Methanocaldococcus jannaschii DSM 2661: one gene and its partner. Each later gene encodes a partner of the first gene's protein in a complex. Links are inferred from orthologs where the notes say so. Each region holds a gene or a part of one and is shown in the gene's direction. Other genes may lie near its edges. The genes, in order: MJ_RS07020 and MJ_RS07525.

Evidence for each region.
Region 2: the proteins of MJ_RS07020 (region 1) and MJ_RS07525 are in contact, whole or in part, in a crystal structure (PDB 7CNS), measured with the Thermococcus kodakarensis proteins. The link is inferred for Methanocaldococcus jannaschii DSM 2661 from one-to-one orthologs. Residues at the interface, in WP_011250200.1 of Thermococcus kodakarensis: Ile25, Ala28, Leu29, Ile32, Tyr33, Ala47, Gly48, Asn53, Ile54, Ala57, Glu60, Phe61, Leu62, Tyr99, Ser128, Glu129, Ser130, Asn145, Arg146, Glu147, Gly148, Gly149, Pro150, Ser151, Leu153, Tyr164, Leu201, Gly202, Asn203, Gly227; in WP_011250199.1 of Thermococcus kodakarensis: Arg6, Lys7, Ile8, Leu27, Gly28, Thr38, Arg58, Gly59, Lys60, Gly61, Ser62, Thr63, Val64, Ser66, Tyr67, Val68, Tyr70, Ala71, Lys74, Glu86, Ala87, Glu88, Thr89, Ile90, Ala92, Thr93, Ile96, Ile97.

Annotation. Positions count from the first base shown.
Region 1 is NC_000909.1:1,256,436-1,265,912, forward strand. Bases 1,061-4,053 are described here. They hold MJ_RS07020 (aconitase X), read left to right. Parts: upstream 1,061-1,947; coding sequence 1,948-3,159; downstream 3,160-4,053. Other genes in these bases: MJ_RS07015 (radical SAM protein), read left to right, coding at 1,061-1,846; cbiB (adenosylcobinamide-phosphate synthase CbiB), read left to right, coding at 3,159-4,053. Outside these bases: MJ_RS07010 (sugar phosphate isomerase/epimerase family protein), read left to right, coding at 17-850; more of MJ_RS07015, read left to right, coding at 881-1,060; more of cbiB, read left to right, coding at 4,054-4,082; MJ_RS07030 (Clp1/GlmU family protein), read left to right, coding at 4,079-5,152; MJ_RS07035 (DUF504 domain-containing protein), read left to right, coding at 5,166-5,396; MJ_RS07040 (MFS transporter), read right to left, coding at 5,379-6,575; MJ_RS07045 (S16 family serine protease), read right to left, coding at 6,620-8,407; MJ_RS07050 (sodium-dependent transporter), read left to right, coding at 8,529-9,477. UniProt on the Methanocaldococcus jannaschii protein: Component of a hydro-lyase that catalyzes the dehydration of mevalonate 5-phosphate (MVA5P) to form trans-anhydromevalonate 5-phosphate (tAHMP).
Region 2 is NC_000909.1:1,362,878-1,372,801, forward strand. Bases 4,436-7,220 are described here. They hold MJ_RS07525 (DUF126 domain-containing protein), read left to right. Parts: upstream 4,436-5,525; coding sequence 5,526-5,915; downstream 5,916-7,220. Other genes in these bases: MJ_RS07505 (CBS domain-containing protein), read left to right, coding at 4,436-4,485; pyrI (aspartate carbamoyltransferase regulatory subunit), read left to right, coding at 4,859-5,299; MJ_RS07530 (NOG1 family protein), read left to right, coding at 6,000-7,052; MJ_RS07535 (hypothetical protein), read right to left, coding at 7,054-7,220. In the rest of the region: MJ_RS07495 (archaellin/type IV pilin N-terminal domain-containing protein), read right to left, coding at 435-1,475; MJ_RS07500 (archaellin/type IV pilin N-terminal domain-containing protein), read right to left, coding at 1,788-2,861; more of MJ_RS07505, read left to right, coding at 3,229-4,435; more of MJ_RS07535, read right to left, coding at 7,221-7,851; MJ_RS07540 (PUA domain-containing protein), read right to left, coding at 7,949-8,428; MJ_RS07545 (lactaldehyde dehydrogenase), read left to right, coding at 8,924-9,924. UniProt on the Methanocaldococcus jannaschii protein: Component of a hydro-lyase that catalyzes the dehydration of mevalonate 5-phosphate (MVA5P) to form trans-anhydromevalonate 5-phosphate (tAHMP).

The DNA of each region.
Region 1 (9,477 bases):
AAAATGGGTGTTAGATATGAAATTTGGTGTTTCATCATTAGTTTTTTTACCAGAGAGCTTAACTTCATCAATGGAGAAGATAGCTGAACACAACTTTGATGCATGGGAGATTGTCTGTGAGGGAACTCATTACCTATCTCCAAAGAATATAAAGTATCTCATGGAATTGAGAGATAGATACGAAGTTGAAATTGTAGTGCATGCACCTTTTTCAGATTTAAACCCTGCATCAATGAATGAGAGAGTTAGGAAATTAACAGTTGAGTGTATTAGAGACGCTATAGAAGGTGCTTTTGAGCTTGATTCTGAGGTTGTTGTAGTTCATCCTGGCTATATTCCAGAGCTCTGGAGTAACTATGTAAGTGAGATACTGGATAACAATTTCTCAACACTTTCTGAGATTGTAGAGATAGCTGAAGATTATGGAATAAAGATTGGTTTGGAGAACATGCCAAACTTTAGAGGAGTTTTAGGGATAACTCCAGAATCATTATTGGAGATTGTTAAAGACATTGACTCAAAGAATTTAGGGATAACTTTTGATATAGGACACGCAAACACTGCTGGAAATCCAGCTGAATTTGTTGAAAAACTACAAAATATTGGAATTGGAATTATACATGTTCATGCCCACGACAATAACGGCTATGATGATGAGCATTTGAAAATAGGAGAAGGAAATATTAACTTTATTGAAGTCCTTGAAAAGCTAAAAGAAATTGGCTATGATGGAGTTATTAGCATAGAAAATAAAAATATTAGGGATGCTGTGAAGAGTAAGGAAATATTAAAAGAATATTTGGAAATCGTTAATGAGAAAGTGGCTGAGAAGGAGAAAATAGAGGAATAATTTTATATTTTATTTATTTTTGGTGGTTCTATGACTATAGCATTTGGACCAGTTCCATCAAGGAGGTTAGGGAAGAGTCTAGGGATAAATAGCATTCCATGTAAGTTTTGTAGTTATGATTGTGTATATTGCCAAGTTGGAAGAACCATAAACAAAACTATAGAGAGGAGAGAGTTTTATAGTCCAGAAGATATTTTTAAGTCAGTAGAGGAGAGGATAGGTAAGCTAAATAATGAGAAAATTGACTACCTCACTTTTGTTGCAGATGGAGAGCCAACATTAGATATAAATTTATCAAAAGAAGTTGAAATGCTTAGAGATTTTGACATTCCAATAGCAATAATTACAAACTCTTCATTAATTTGGAGGGAAGATGTTAGAAATGACATATTAAACTTTGATTTAGTATCTTTTAAGGTTGATTCTGTTGATGAAAAAATTTGGAGAGAAATAAATAGACCTCATAAAGATTTGGTGTTAGATAAAATCTTAGAAGGAATGATAGCTTTTAGAGATAACTATAAAGGAGAGTTGATAACTGAAACGATGATTTTAGGAAGTATAAAATATACAGAGGAATCTATAATCAAAACAGCAGAATTTTTAAAAGAATTAAATCCAAATAAATGCTATTTAAATACTCCAATAAGGCCACCATCTGAAAAATATATAAAACCTCCTAAAATAGAAGTTATAACTAAAATATTAGCCATATTTAATGAAATTATTGGTAAAAATAAAATTAAACTCTTAGGGAAATTTGAAGGAAATGAATTTATATTCTCTGAAAATGTTGAAGAGGATATATTGGCTATAACTTCCGTTCATCCAATGAGAGAGGAAGTTATTAAAGAATTGTTAAATAAATCAAATATTAGCTTTGATATTATAAATAAAATGGTAAATGAGGGAAAACTAATAAAATTAGAATATGATGGAAAAGTATTCTATATGAAAAATATTAAAAGTAGGGATAAAAATGTATCTAACCCATAGGGCTTCGCCCTATTGGGATACCCAGAGCGGGGCTTCACTACATTCAGCCCTACTGTAATCTATTTTTAATCAGATTTTTAGTAAAAATTTGAGGGATAAAAATGTATCTAACTAAAGAAGAAGAGAAAATATTAGATGGAGAATATGGAGAGGTTTTAAGAAGATGTATGAATTTATTAGTTTCTTTGGGAGATATTTATGGAGCTGATAAGCTAATCCCTATAAGCTCAGCTCAAATTTCTGGAGTTTCATACAAAACTATTAAAGATATTGGTTTAGAGTTTTTGGAAGATTTTGCTAAAGAAGATGTTAAAGTTAAGGTCTATGCCACTTTAAACCCAGCTGGAATGGATTTAGATATATGGAGAGAGCTTGGCATTGATGAGAAGTTTGCCAAAAAGCAGTTGAGAATTATTGAAGCATTTAAAAAGATGGAAGTTGAGATAAGTTGCACTTGCACGCCCTATTTAACTGGAAACCTTCCAAGATTCGGAGAGCATATAAGTTGGGCCGAAAGCTCAGCTGTGAGCTTTGCAAACTCTGTCTTAGGAGCTAAGACAAATAGAGAAGGTGGGCCATCAGCATTAGCAGCTGCAATTATTGGAAAAACACCATATTATGGATATCACTTAGATGAAAATAGAAAGACAACACATATCATTGAGTTAGATGGACAATTAATCTCTAACTTTAAATATGGAGAGAGTTTTTATGGAGCTTTAGGTTACTTAGTTGGGAAGATTGTTAAGAATGGCATTCCATATTTTGAAAATCTATATAAATTAAATCCAAATAACGATAATTTAAAATCCTTGGGAGCTGCAATGGCTGCAAGTGGTGGTATCGCCTTATATCACGCAAAAAACTTGACAGCTGAATGCAGAGTTAAAGAAGTTGTTAATGATAAAATTGAAAAGATATCTATTGGAGTTGAGGAGATAAAGGAAGCTTATGAAAAATTAAATACAACAAATGAAGAGCCAGATTTAATTTGTATTGGTTGCCCTCACTGCAGTTTAATGGAAATTAAAAAAATTGCTGAACTTTTAAAAAATAAAAAATTGAATGCTGATTTATGGGTTTGCTGCTCTCTTCATATTAAAGCAATAGCAGATAGAATGGGATATACAAAGATTATTGAAAAAGCTGGTGGAAAGGTAGTTAAAGACACCTGTATGGTTGTTTCTCCAATTGAGGATTTAGGTTATAAAAGAGTTGCAACAAACTCTGGAAAAGCTGCTGTTTATCTACCAAGCTTTTGTAAGAGTGAAGTAATTTTTGGAGATATTGAGGAATTGTTAAAAGGGAGATAATGCTGAATCCAATAATCTTATTTTTGGCTATTATTTTTGATAGAATCATTGGGGAGTTGCCAGAGAGTATTCATCCAACGGTTTGGATAGGGAAGTTGATAGCTTTTTTAGAGAACATATTTAAATCTACAAATTGCAAAAATAAATATAGAGATTTTTTGTTTGGCTCACTAACAACATTTATTACTCTATTAGTTGTGGGAGTTATAGCTTTTTTTGTTGATAAATGCATAATGCTGTTACCATTTCCTTTAAACTATATTATCTATGGTTTTTTGTTATCAACAACTATTGGCTACAAATCATTATTCGAATTCTGCAAAAAGCCGATTGAATATATAAAAAATGGTGATTTAGAGGGAGCAAGGAAAGCTGTTCAGCATATAGTTAGCAGAGATGCCTCAAAGTTGGATAAAGAGCATGTATTATCGGCTGCAGTAGAGAGCTTATCCGAGAACATAACAGACAGTATAATTGGAGCTTTATTCTATGCTATATTTTTTGGTTTGCCTGGAGCCTTTGTTTATAGGGCGATAAATACATTAGATGCAATGATTGGTTATAAAAATGAGAAATATCTATGGTATGGGAAGTTAGCAGCAAGGTTGGATGATATTGCCAATTTTATTCCTTCAAGAATAGCAGGGATTTTGCTAATAATTACTGCCCCATTTTATAAAGGAGATGTTAAAAAGGCAATATATGGGTTTTTAAAAGAAGCTAATAAGGTTCCATCACCAAACTCTGGTTATACAATGGCTACATTGGCAAATGCATTAAATATAACTTTGGAGAAGATAGGATATTATAAACTTGGTAGTGGGAAAATAGATGTTGAAAAATCTTTAAACGCTTTTAAGGCAGTTGATTATACAGTCGTTGTGTTTTTAATTATTTATACTTTAATTTGGTGGATAACATGATAAGTAAAGCTTATTACACTACAGAGATTCCAGAGGATAGATTTGAAGCTCTGAGTTGTATTAAAGATAGTCAAAAACCTCTTAAAATTATATTACTTGGAGGAGTTGATAGTGGTAAAACAACATTAGCTACTTTTTTGGCAAATGAGCTTTTAAACTTAGGATTTAAAGTTGCTATAGTCGATAGTGATGTAGGGCAGAAGAGCATTTTACCTCCAGCAACTATAAGCTTAGCTTTCCCAGAAACAAATTTTAACAATTTATATGAAATTAAACCATACAAAAGTTATTTCGTTGGTTCAACAGCCCCAATACAATTTTTTGGAGAGATGATTACTGGAACTAAATTATTGTGTGATTATGCTGAAGATAAGGCTGATATTATTATAGTTGATACCACTGGGCTGATATCTGGTTCTGGAGCTGATTTAAAGAGGATGAAAATAGAAATGATTAAGCCAGATATTATAATAGCATTGGAGAAAAGAAATGAACTTAAGAGTATTTTAAAGCCCTTTGAAAATAAAATCAGGGTTTTTTACTTAAAAGTTTATGAAAATGCAAAATCATTCAGCAGAGAGGAAAGAAAAGAAATTAGAGCAGAGAAATGGAAAGAATACTTTAAAAACTCAAAAATTTATAATATTGGTTTTAATGATGTAGTTATTGGTGGAACCAAGGTATTTCAAGGAGAGAAGATTTTAGAGGATGAGAAATACTTATTAGAATCACTTTTTAAGTGGAAGATACTTTATGGTAGCAAATGCGATGGAAGATATACAATAGTAAAAAGAGATTTGGTAAATATGCCAAGGCAAATAGATAAAAACATCCTATATTACATTGAGCCAGAGCGGTTTAACAATTTAATAGTTGGATTGATTGATGAAGATAGCTTTTGCATTGGATTAGGTATTTTAAAAACTATTGATTTTGAGAATGAAACATTAGAAATTTTAACTCCAATAAGTGAAGAGGATATTAAAAATATTAGAGAAATAAGGTTTGGAAGGATTAGAGTTGATGAAAATGGTGAGGAACTTGGCTTATTAGATAGAGATTCTATATAAATTGGGGATATTTATGCTTAAAGAAATATTAAACAAAATCTTTTGGCATCCTGATTATAAGAGAGAAGATTTTGAAGTTGTTATATTACATAGAGGGGCTGAAGAAAATAAAAAAGCTATATCTTTAGATGATGTTGAGCTTAAAGGGAATTATTTAATATATTTTGACACTTATATACCTCTACATAGAATCTTAGAGATTAGAAATAAAAAAACTGGAGAGATTTTATATAAAAAGAAGTAACAAACCTGAAATTATAGCTAAGACACTTCCATATAAAAATGTCATTTCTGGGCTTATCTTCCACAAATATCCAGCTATTAAACTTGCAGGTAAGCTTGTTAATCCCACAACTGTATAAAACAGCCCTAAGGCTGTTGCTCTAATATCCTCTGACGATAAATCTGAGACATAAGCTTTCTGATTTCCAGCAAATAATGCATAGGCAATTCCATATAAAGCAAATAACAATATTAAGCTTTTTTGAGATATAAAGTAGGCAAATCCTAAAGAGACAATACCATAAACTATATATCCAATAGTTAAAACACTCTTCCTCCCAATTTTATCAGATAAAATTCCAAATGGAATTGAAAATGTGGCGTAAAAGATGTTGTATAAAATATATAGAGCAATAGGGATTATAATAGCCATTTTTTCATCTACTATCATTAAAAATTCCTGAGCTCTCAAAATATAAAACATATAGCTAAAGTTACTTAGGGTAAATATAGCTGAGATTAAAATAAAAAGCTTTAACTCTTTTGGTAAATTTTTAATCCCTACTCTAAATGTTATTTTATTATTAGAGGGTGAAGGTTTCTCTTTAACAAAATATAGAGGAATTAGGGTTAAAAATCCAATAACCGCAGCTATTAAAATTATTTGATTGAAACTATATTGAAGATATAGAATAAACAATAATGATAAGGTAGAGCCAAGTATAGCCCCAGCGGTATCAAAAGCTCTCTGTATTCCAAATCCTTTACCCAAAGTTTTAGGCATACTTTCAGATATTATCGCATCTCTTGGGGCTGTTCTTATCCCTTTGCCCATTCTTTCAAGGGAAGAAAATATAACAGCTCCTAACCAGCTTTTTGATAAACCTAAGAGTAGTTTAAACATTGAAGATGTTAAATAACCTAAAACAACAAAAATCTTCCTTTTCCTAACTTTATCTGAACAATAACCAATTAAAACCATTAAAATGTTTGAGATAAACTCTCTTAAACCTCCAACTAAACCTATTGATAAACTTCCTCCCCCAACGCTTGTAATAAGCATTGGTAAAATTGGCATTATCATCTCACTGCTCATGTCATTCAAAAAGCTTGTAAATCCCAATAAATAAACATTTTTAGATAATTCCCTATCATTCTCATTATTTTTTTGTAAATTTTGTTCTGCCACTTTTCTCACCATAAAAAATAATAAAAATAAACTAAAAAATAAATATAAAAAGTTAATTAAGCAGAAACTCTTCTTGCTAAGTATCCTCCTGCAAACCCTATTAATCCACCAATTATTGCAGAAATCATTATTCCAACATTATTTTCCTTAGTTGTAGTTTCTTCAATATTAACATTCTCGTTAGTGACTATATTAATTTCACTGCTGATATTTTCACTGATACTTTTATTCAACTCTTTTATTACATCTATATCCATTTGGGCGTAGTATGAGCTATATTTATAATACATAATTTTTGAAATGGTATCATTTAAACTATTTGCATATTCATAATAACCAAGGGCTGAGATTGGAGTTATTCCTAAGTTTTCAGCCAAGTTTATTTTGTTCCTTGCATATTTTTTGGAGTATTCAATATCTCCAAATATAACCAATGGAATCTCTGCCTTTACACAGGTATCTATACTCTCAGCTATGGTTAGTAAATAGTCCCCATCCTTATATGCCTCTTTTGCTGATTCTAAATCATTTTCAAGGTCATCAGTAGGTAGATTGGGGAATAATGTTTCTACATAAGTTAAGATTGTTTCAGCGTTGTCTAAATACTGCTGAGCTAATGATTTTAATTTAGCTTCATTTATTATCTTGCCATTGTTATCATTTTCTTTTAAAGAAACCCACCATATTGCACTATCTCCCCTCAACTTCGCAAAGCTACCATACTTTATCGCTTCATCATAATTTCCTAAATAGTAAGATTTCCACGCATTATCTAAGAGTTTTTCCGCTTCAGCAATTCTTATCCTTCCTGCCAATATCTCTTCAAAGTTGTTAGTAGTTACATTTTTTGAATAAACAATTTCTTTATCATGGCTAATTTTATTTTGAACCTCTGTTAAGAAAGTTTTAACATCTTCCTCTCCAGTTAAGTATTTTAGGGTGTGTTCAATAGTTTCAAGTTTAATTAATGCGTTAAACGCAGAGCATGTTGCAGAGTAGTATTTGTTTTTTAGATATTCATCATTAGCCTTCTCTAATAAGCTCTTTGAGGTAGTTAGTTCATTTAACAGGGCTTTTTGATATTCATATCCAACATAACTGTTACTTAACTCTTTAGAGAGGTTTTCATATTTTTCATTAGCTGTTTTTAAAACGTTTTCACTTAACTCCTTCATTATGTCTTTATATTTCTCTTCGATAAGTGGATTTTCTGGATATTCCTTCATTATTATCTTTTTATTTGTGAAGTAAGGAATCGCTTCATATATACTTCCAACTTCTATAACCTTAATTCCCAATTTTTTACCAAATTCTACTGCATCAACTTTGTTGCCCTCTACTTCAACATACCTCTGCCCTTTTGGGATTAGCATAATTGTGCAGTTTGCTTTCTTAGCAGCTTCTATCTTTTCCAATATCCCTCCAACAGGTCCTATACTACCATCCGGATTTATCGTTCCAGTCATCATAACATGTTTATTTAAACTCCAGTTCATCAACTCACAGATGATTCCAATAGTCATCGTTCCCCCTGCTGATGGCCCCCCAACAACTGGAACATCACTTCTTACTGTGATATATACATTATATTTACTCATATCTTTTCCAGTAACTTCCCCAGCAACTTTTGCAGCGATTCTTGCAGAACCTTGCATATCTAATTCAGTTAGAGGCATAGTGTCCATAAATACATGTCCATCTCCCTTCGTAACATTAATTTGAATATTTATTGGAACCCCCACGTATCCTCTATCCGTTAAAGATACTGCTGGAGCTTTTATAATCACAGCAAAAGCAGAATTTAAAAGAAATGTTATTAATAGCAATGTCAATATTTTTTTCATATTCTCCCTCCAAGTCTTCATAAGGATACATTATACTTCAGATAATACTTAAATAATTACTCAGAACAAATATAAAAAATAGTATGAAATTAAAGTATAAAGTAAAAGTAGTGTGAGTTATATGGAAAGAGAAAGCTGGAGCTCTAACTTGGGATTTATATTGGCGAGTGTTGGTTCGGCTATAGGATTAGGAAACATTTGGAGATTTGGATATATGGTTTATACGAATGGTGGGGGAGCTTTTTTAATTCCATATATTGTTGCTTTGCTCTGTGTTGGTATCCCATTAATGATTCTTGAATTTGCCATTGGACATTATACAAAAAAATCTGCACCCTTAGCTTTGGAAAAATTGCATAAAGGTTCAGAATGGACAGGGTGGTTTGCAGTTATTTCAGGGTTTATTATAACAAGTTATTATGTTGTTATTATTGCCTGGTGTCTTTACTATTTGATAATTTTAGTTATCTATGGGTATCCATCAGACCCTAATGCTTATTTCTTCCATAATATACTTCAAATATCATCTGGTGTAGAGGACATTGGTGGAGTTTCTTATGGAATTTTAGTATCTACCTTAGCTGTTTGGGGAATTGTAGCTTTAATTTTAAGTGCAGGAATTAAAAATGGATTGGAGAAAGCAAATAAAATAATGATTCCTTTTCTACTGTTTTTAATAATTTTGTTGGTTTTAAACGCACTAACTCTACCAGGAGCTTTAACTGGGATTGAATGGTATTTAACTCCAGACTTTTCAGCACTCTTTAATTATAACGTGTGGTTAAGTGCATTCTCTCAAATTTTCTTTAGCCTATCTTTAGGATTTGGAATTTTAATTGCTTATGCAAGCTATCTTCCCAAAAAAAGTGATTTAACAATAAACGCTGTTACTGTATCTCTCTTAAATTGCGGTTTTTCATTTTTAGCTGGTTTTGCTGTATTTGGAACACTTGGATATATGAGCTATACAAGTGGCATTCCATTAGATAAGGCTGTTTCAGAAGGGATTGGCTTGGCTTTTGTTACCTTTCCAAAGGCACTGTCTTTATTACCATTTGCAAGTAGATTAT
Region 2 (9,924 bases), 110 kb from region 1 along the record:
CTCTTTAATCTTATGATAATAAATTCTAATCGATTCGTGACTTATATCTTCGAATTTGGAGGGGGATAAACCACTTTCCTCAATGATAATCCGAGGTAGTATAAAAGCCCTGCTAAGATTTTAACCTCTATCGATTCCTATTCCTTTTAAAAAGCTTCCTCTCTACGATTCTCTCCTTTATAACTTCTATCATGAGCCTCATATTTTATTATTTTTTATCAATATTTAATAAAAACTTAACTTGACAATCTCTTCTATCACCTTTAGAAAAAGTAATATAATTTTAAGGTTGTTTTGAAATTCTAATTATTTTTTAATCCAAAAAGAAATATTTTATTGCATATATTTTATTACATATTAGCAGTTAAAGGTTATTTTATATTTAAATCTTTAAAACTATTTAGATAAAAAAAAGAAAGAAAAAAGGTGAGAATTTATAACCTATCTTTTAATACAATATTGACATCAACTTGTTTATATACTCCTTGGTCGGAAACAACTTTTACAGGGATTTTAACAGTTGTTTCTCCACTTGGCTCTTCTTGGAAACCCATACTTGAACCAAAGAAGAAGAATATTTCTTTTGAAACTTTTTCTCCTTTATGTAATGTTCCAACATCCCATTCTGAAGTATAGAACTTAGCATCGATTGGTGTTTTGTATTTGTAAAATGCTTGAGCAGTGTTCCATCCAATGAATTTTGTAGCTGTTAATGTATTTGTCCAGCTTGAATATGAACCATTAACCGCACATGCATACCACATATTGTTGAATCCTCCTGCATACAACCTCATACTTTGGACATCATTTTGTGAATATGGCCATTTCTTAGCAGTTGTAACTGATAAATCTTTACTACCATCTACTGCTGCAACTCCAGTAACTGAGTTTGGAGCTAATATGTAGTATACACTTGTATAGTTGTTTCCATCATCTCCAGTCCATGTAGCATCTGGGTATATTCCAGTTCTATTTAATATACCTTTAAATGGAGTCCCATCATTTGTGCATAATAAATATGCATCATAGTTTTGTCCGTTGTAGTTTAATGTAATCTTTTTGAGTGTTAAACCAGCAACTTCTGTGGCTCCGTCACTTTCTATTTTTACATTTGTTAATGTCGAATCATAGTAGTTTTCTAAAGTTAATGGAACTGGAACGATTAATCTTTCATCATATGAGCCATAATCTGTTGTAGTCAAGTGAGAGAGTTTGTAATCTGGAGTAGGATATGTTAAATCCAAATCTCCTTCAACATCAATTTCTTTTGGAACTCCAACACCTATGGCTCCTGCAGCGTAGGTTATTGTGGATGTTGTTCCTTCTAATGCTGACTGAGTACTTTGCTGGCTGTTATTAAATAATCCACTTCCCCATGCGTAGAATACTGCTCCTACGACTATTGTAACTCCTAACACGATTAATAAGGCTAAGATTGGAGAGATTGCTTTTTTGTTCTTCATCCATTCAAACATATTACATCACCTCGTTCTTTCCTCGGGTATCCTATTACAGGAGACCGTCATTGGAATTAAATATTACTTTATATATTATTAAACTTTCTTTAATGTAGGTGGTTATGTATATACGAATTTCGTCTATATAAAATTTTCTATATAATTCATAAAGAAAATTTTAAATATGAAAATTTAACTAACAGTATGATTTTTATATGAAAAAATATTTATTTTTCATAAATTTTATTTTTTTCAGAATTTGAAAAGAGATTTTTATATTAAATTTGAATTTATGGATGTATATAAATAAAAAAGAAAAAATTAGAAAATCTACTCATCATCATAGACCGTAAATTTAACTTTAACTTCTTTAGTTACTCCTTCGTTAGATACAACTTTTAACGGAACTTCAAATGTCACATATCCATCATTTGTAGATCCTTTGTAGTTTGGCAAGTATAATGTATTGAAGAATAAGTAGGTTTTTACAGTTTTTTCTGAGTTCTTTGGTAATGTTCCTACAACATATTCTGGGTTGTTGAATAGTTTATCTAAGTATGTTGCAGAACTGCAGAACCATTGTGCAACCAATGTTCCACTTCCAAATCCTGGTTTTAATTCTTCTCCAGTAGCTGTGTATAACTTAACATTACTACAGTATGTTCCATAATATGGCCATGAAGTCTCTACAAGTGGAGCTACTCCAGTTGTTGTATTAACTGCATCCCAGCTGGAGTCTGATGTTGCACCAACTGAAGAAGCCAATTTTCCATAGGTGTCTCTTGTCTGATTCCATGCAATTACATACCCATTACTAACTTCAAACATTCCTGATTTATTTACGTATCCAACGAACAATGTTCCATCTTTCTTCAACAATTGATAGTTGTCATTTAGGTGTAACCAGAATGCATAGAACTTTGCAGATATATCTTCAAAGGCATTTGTGTAAGTTCCACCCATATCAACTATTTTTGGGATTCCTCCTACAACTTTAACTCCAGTTAATTTATAATCTTGTGTGTCAATAGTTACTGGAATTTCCACAATAAATCTTTCGTCATAGAATACTGTGCCGTATGTTGAATTATAACATCCATTTGAAGTAGATGGCTTTGCAATTTTTCCGTTACCATTTGGATAGCCTAACCATGAATCACTATCATCAGCATCTTGGTATCTTATTTTGTCAATACATGTTGCTGCAACCCTAATTGCCCCAGCATCATAAAACATATTTGTTGCAGTCCCTTCAACTGCTGCCTGTGTCTTTTCTTGGCTGTTTCCGAATAAATTACTTCCCCATGCGTAGAATACTGCTCCTACGACTATTGTAACTCCTAACACGATTAATAAGGCTAAGATTGGAGAGATTGCTTTTTTATTCTTTAACCAGTCCATCATCTTCCCACCTCTACTACTTCCCTCAAGTATCCCACCATGGGAGACCGTCATCGGGAGTAATAATTTTATATATTTTTTATTAATTTGTGTAGGTTATTATGTATATTATATTACTTATGCAGTATATCATGCCAAAATAATATATAAATCTTACGATTTTTTAAAAAATATTATTACTCAAATATTAATTTTTAAACAAATAATGATAAAAGATATTTTAAAATATTTTAAAGTTTTCTTTAATATTGTTAGGAAAATAGAGCCAAATTAAACATTCACATTTCTTAATACGTAACTGCTGTTAAACTTTAAATATTAAATGTGATATAATATCAATCATCAAAATTTCTGTTAAAAGGTGAGATTAATGTTAAACGAACCAGTAAAAGAGATAATGACAAAAGATGTAGTTACAGTAACACCTGATACACCTGTCTCAAAGGCATTAGGAATTATGGAAGAGAACGGATTTCATCATTTAATAGTTGTTGATAAAAAAGACGGTAAGGAAGAATATTACTTAATAAGCATGAGAGATTTGTTGTTGGCATCATCAACAGATGAAGAAGTTAGGTCGTTAATGTATAAAGCACACTGCGTACATGAAGATACTCCATTTTTGGATGCTGTATGTGAGATGTTGGATAGTGGGCAGAGAGCAGCTCCAATAGTTAATAATGTAGGAAAAATGGTAGGAATTATAACTGACTATGATATAATGGCAAGAGCTGCAAAATCAAAAATAATGAAAGATACAAAGGTTACAAAGATAATGACAAGGAATGTTATTACAATAAACGAAAATGACTCAATTGGTAAAGCGAGAGCTTTGATGAGAGACAATAACATCGGTAGATTGGTTGTTGTAGATGATGAAGGAAACCCAGTTGGAATGGTTACTGAAGTCGATATATTAAAAAAGGTCTTTAAACCTAAGAAAAAGATGACTGCTGGAGAATTTAAAGGAGAAAAAGTTCCAAGAATGGGACAGCCAGTTAGATTAATTATGAACACTCCATTAATAACAGTCGATGTTGATGCAAGTGCTGCAGATGCTGCAAGAGTTATGCAAGAATATGATATTAGAGGAGTCCCAGTTGTTAAAGGAAAATCATTGAGGGGAATTGTCACAAGATTGGATATTATTAAATATATTGCTGATTTAAAGAAAGGGGCAATGATTGAAATTGAATTACACGGTATGTTAGACCCAGAATTTAAAGACCTTGCTGAAAGAATTATTGCAACAGAAGTTAAAAAGATGGTTAAACATGCAGGAAAGATTCATTGGATAAAAATAACAATCAAAAAAGAGAGAGATAAAGGAGGAGTTCCTTATTATAGAATAACAACTTATGTTAAGACACCAAATAAATTATATGTTGGGGAGGGTAGGCCAAAAGCATCATTACCAAACAAATTAGAGGCTGAAGGTGAAGATATAGCTTATGTTTCAGAACATGAAAGATGGGAGTTTATTGATGTTTTAAAAGAGTCATTAGAATCAGTATTGAGGCAGTTAGAAGCTGATTATGATAAATATCATCCAAAACATGCTGGTAAAGTAGTTAAAGGACAGTTCCCTGAAGAATTTAATCCAGAAGAGTTTAAGAAAGAGGAATAATTCCTTTTAATTTTAATAATATATTTTTTATTATTTTATTATTATTTTTGGTGAAGTTTATGCCTACAACTTATGAAATTATTATTTACGGTAGAATCCAGCATGTTGGATTTAGAGAAAGGATTGAAAACTTGGGACATGCCTTAGGAATTGATGGAATTGTGTATAACTATGAAGATGGGACTGTTCGAATTTTGGCAAATTTTCCAAGTGAAAGAAAAAAGAAATTATTCAAGGATAAAACTAATTTTTGGAGAGTTAGAAAATGTAAATAAAAAATTAGAGGTATTGAATGAGATAAAAGAAACACAAATAAAAATGCTAAAAATATTAGAGAAAATTGAACAAAAGCTTTAAATTTTAAGTGATTCCTATGGAGGAGTTAAAAGTTAAAAAAATTACAAATGGGACTGTAATTGACCATATAGATGCTGGAAAGGCATTAATGGTTTTTAAGGTTTTAAATGTCCCAAAAGAGACATCTGTGATGATAGCCATTAATGTCCCATCAAAAAAGAAAGGAAAGAAAGATATTTTAAAAATTGAAGGAATTGAATTAAAAAAGGAGGATGTTGATAAAATATCTTTAATTTCTCCAGATGTAACTATCAACATCATTAGAAACGGAAAAGTTGTTGAAAAACTTAAACCACAAATTCCAGATGAGATAGAAGGGACATTAAAATGCACAAATCCAAATTGCATAACAAATAAAGAAAAAGTTAGAGGAAAATTTAAAATAGAAAGTAAAAACCCATTAAAAATTAGATGCTATTATTGTGAGAAGTTTTTAAATGAAGTAATTTTTGAATGAATAATTTAAAAGTGGTATTATGGAATTAAAAGGAAGAAGTATTTCAAAGCATAGAGGCAAAGCCTCTATTGCTATACTCCAGAGCGGGGTTGCCAGAGGCAACCCCACTTTCTATCTGGGGAGTATCCCAATAGAGGGGCAAAGCCCTTCTATAGTGAGGATACCTCTTAACACTCCCCTTGCTAACGCTCGGAGGTGTAAATTTTCTTATGATTGAGGGATTATTATGGAACTAAAAGGAAGAAGTATATCAAAAGGTATTATTGAAGGCATAGCAATCGTTTCTAAAAAACCATTCTCTTTTTTAGGAGGAGTTGATGAAGAGGGCAACATTATAGATAAAGATAGCGATTTATATGGACAATCATTGAAAGGAAAAATCTTTGTATTTCCTTATGGTAGGGGGAGTACTGTTGGCTCCTATGTTATTTATGGTTTAGCAAAGAGAGGGATTTTAAAGGGTATAGTTAATAAAGAATGTGAGCCAATAGTTGCCACTGGGGCTATTTTAGGAGGAATTCCTTTAGTTGATAAAATAGATATTGAGGAGATAAAAACTGGAGATAGGATTGTTGTTGATGGAAATACAGGAGTGGTGAAAATTTTAAATAAATGAAAATAAAAATCATTCTTTTATTAGAAGATTTATTTTAATTTTATTTTATCGATAAATCTATTAAAAACTTTTTTGGTGATAATTATGAGTAGAGAAGCTAATCCATTCAAAAAAATGCCAACAATATTGATGCCTGATGAATTGATGGCTAAAGCCTTAAGAAGAGGAGAAAAAGTAGCAAATGAGATGAGACAGAAAGAATTACCTTGGTTACTAAAAGCGAGGTTTGTGGAGGAGCATAAGGTAAGAACTATTGCTTCAGTTGTTGCAGATAACTTACAAAAGGTTATAGATAAAACGCCTCCAGTAAGAAAACTTCCTAAGTTTTATCAGGAGATGGTTGAGGTCTTGGTAGGGATAGATGATTTTAAAAAGTCGATGGGAGCATTTAAATGGGCTTCTGAATTGGTCAGAAAATTAGGAAATGAATATGCAAGAAAAATTAGAAAGGCAAGAACTCCACAACAGGCAGGAAAGTTAAGAAAGGAATTTGTTGGTAGAGTTAAATCTATATTGGAGCAGATTCATCCAGAGATGGCATTTGTTGCAGTGGCAAGAGAGAAATTAAAAGATTTACCAACATTTAAGGATTTGCCAACAGTAGTTATAGCTGGTTATCCAAACGTTGGTAAATCAACACTATTGAAAAAACTCACTGGAGCTGATGTTGAAATAAACAGCTATCCCTTCACAACTAAGGGAATAAATGTTGGTTATATAGGAGAGATTCAGATGGTCGATACTCCTGGACTGTTGGATAGGCCTCTGTATGAGAGGAATGATATTGAGTTACAGGCAATTTTAGCTCTAAATTATTTAGCTAATTTGATTTTATTTATAATAGATGCCAGTGAATTTTGTGGTTATACAATAGAAGAGCAAATAAATCTATTAAAAGAGATAAAAGATTTGTTTAAAGCTCCTATTGTTGTGGCTATAAATAAAATTGATTTGGTAGATGAGGAGAGAGTTAAAGAGATTGAAGAAAAATTAAAAGAGGTTGGAATAGAAGAAATATTAAAAATCTCTGCTGATAAAGATATTGGATTGGATGAGTTAAAAGAAAGGCTTAAAAAAATTGCTATAAAAGAATTTTTAAAGGATAAAGATGCGGAAAATAAAGAATTGGAATGTTAAATTATTCATTCTCAATTTCATTTATTAAGTTTAAAGAGTCTATATCTCCATATTTATTGGCAATATCTTTAATTTTTTCAAGAACTTTTGGTTTTTTGTTGGTTAGTTTTTTTAATTCTCTGCAGTATTTTATTATATCTTTATAACCTACTTCTAAGAATCTGCTTTTGAATCTTGAAAGTTCATAAGCTAAAAGTCCTCTTAAGACATCATCGTTTGAGAATAAAAAGACAGGATGAATCCAGATTATTATTCTTTCGTCATCTTTTTCTACAAAATTTTCTATTTTATTCACATCCATAAATACATCAATATAGACAGAAATTTCTTCTTCAACTTCAACATCTTCCAACAGCTCTTCAAGAATCTCGTTCATCTTTGTGTCAAACTCTATAATTTTTTCATCTAATTCATCATCTTCTAACTCCATCCATTTTAATACTCTCTCTTTAAACTCTATGGTTGTATTATTTGATGGGTAGATTATTGAGTATTCATTTGCTTCAAACTTATATTCCTTACTTACCCTTGAAGATAAGTTAATTATCATTAAACCCTCATCTAAGTTCTTTAAATTTATACTTTTTAATTTGTATTTTCTCATCTCTACATCAAAATCTTTTAAATTTTCAAAGTCATCTAAGTTTCTAATATATGCCTTCTCTCCGTTTTTTCCTTTTAGATAGAATCCTTTAAATTCAATATCTGCTAAATCTCCTCTAATTATATCCTTTGAAAATTCATCTAAGTTTCTGTAAATATCTAATAAAATTTTTTGAGCTAATTCTTTTGCTTTCATTGTTTCCACCTATTAAAAATTCAGATTATAATTAATAGTAAAATTTAATTTTGGATAAATATAAATTTTAGTATTATGTAGTTACTCTTGATAATTATTATCCACCCTCTCTCAAATACCATCCCTTATCTTTTATATTCTTAATTATCTTTCCGTCAAAGAGTCCAATACCTAAAAACTCTCTATTTTTATTAAAAACAGCAATTCTTCCAAAACCTTTAACTTCTATTATTGATTCTTTAAAGATATCCCTTCCATATAAAAATAATGCTTCAGCTTTTTCATTTACAATTGCATAATTATTTATTATATTGGGAGATATTAATGTAAAGCCCTCTAAGGATAAGCGAAATTTTCTCTTAATCTCACCAAATACATTACCTACTGAAAATATGTCTTGAAACATATTTAATTTTTTTATTGTTTCTATATTTGTATAACAAACTGTTAGCCATTTTCCTTCCAAAACTATTAGATTTTCATATTTAAAGCTTTTGACAAAATCCTTATCAGTATATTTACTTAACTCTTCCTCAATTAAATTAATTTCAGCATTTTTTAATTTTCTTACTTTCATAGTTTCACTAAAGGAGAAGTTAATTTCCTTAGCATCTATATGTATTATTTAATATATAAATTGTGAAAGCTCTATTAAAAAATAAACTAATATAAATATTTAGATTTACAATATCAACATTTTAATAAAAAGAGATTTCCACTTGTTTTGAACCCTTTGAGAGGTTTAATTCTAATAACAGACAATATTGGATTTATAAAAGTTTCCATTCCGAATCGGTCTGATTTTAATCTAAATAATCAAATTAACAAACCCTTAGAAATTAAATAAAAATCCTTTGAACTAATTAATAAATTCTAAATGCTCTTATTTTCAAATTTCAAACATATTCAACAAGACAATCCATCAACCAAACAACAAAATTAAAAATCCTAAAAATCTTAATAATTATAAGCACACATAATATATAAACATTAAATGTTTGTTAAAAACATTTAAAATGAAAGAGGCACAAATTATAAATTAGTTACAACATTCTTTTTATTTGGTGGAATCATGTTCATAGATGGGAAGTGGATAAATAGGGAAGATATGGATGTTATTAACCCATATTCATTAGAAGTTATTAAAAAAATCCCTGCGTTAAGTAGGGAAGAAGCTAAAGAAGCTATAGATACGGCTGAAAAGTATAAAGAAGTTATGAAAAATCTCCCCATAACTAAAAGATACAACATCTTAATGAATATTGCCAAACAAATTAAAGAAAAGAAGGAAGAACTTGCCAAAATATTGGCTATAGATGCAGGAAAACCAATAAAACAGGCAAGAGTAGAGGTTGAAAGAAGTATTGGAACATTTAAATTAGCTGCTTTCTATGTTAAAGAGCATAGAGATGAGGTAATCCCTTCAGATGATAGATTAATTTTTACAAGGAGAGAACCAGTTGGAATAGTTGGGGCTATAACACCCTTCAATTTCCCTCTAAATTTATCAGCTCATAAAATAGCCCCAGCTATAGCCACTGGGAATGTTATAGTTCATCATCCATCATCAAAAGCTCCTCTTGTTTGTATAGAGTTGGCTAAAATCATAGAAAATGCTTTGAAGAAATATAATGTTCCACTGGGAGTTTATAATTTGCTAACTGGAGCTGGAGAGGTTGTAGGAGATGAGATAGTTGTTAATGAGAAGGTTAATATGATATCCTTCACAGGCAGTTCAAAGGTTGGAGAATTAATTACTAAAAAAGCTGGCTTTAAAAAAATTGCCTTGGAATTGGGAGGGGTTAATCCAAATATCGTTTTAAAAGATGCTGATTTAAATAAAGCAGTTAATGCATTAATAAAAGGCAGTTTTATATATGCTGGACAGGTTTGCATCTCTGTAGGGATGATTTTAGTTGATGAGAGTATAGCAGATAAGTTCATAGAGATGTTTGTAAATAAGGCAAAAGTACTTAACGTAGGAAACCCATTAGATGAGAAAACTGATGTAGGACCTTTAATAAGTGTTGAACATGCAGAATGGGTTGAAAAAGTTGTAGAAAAAGCTATAGA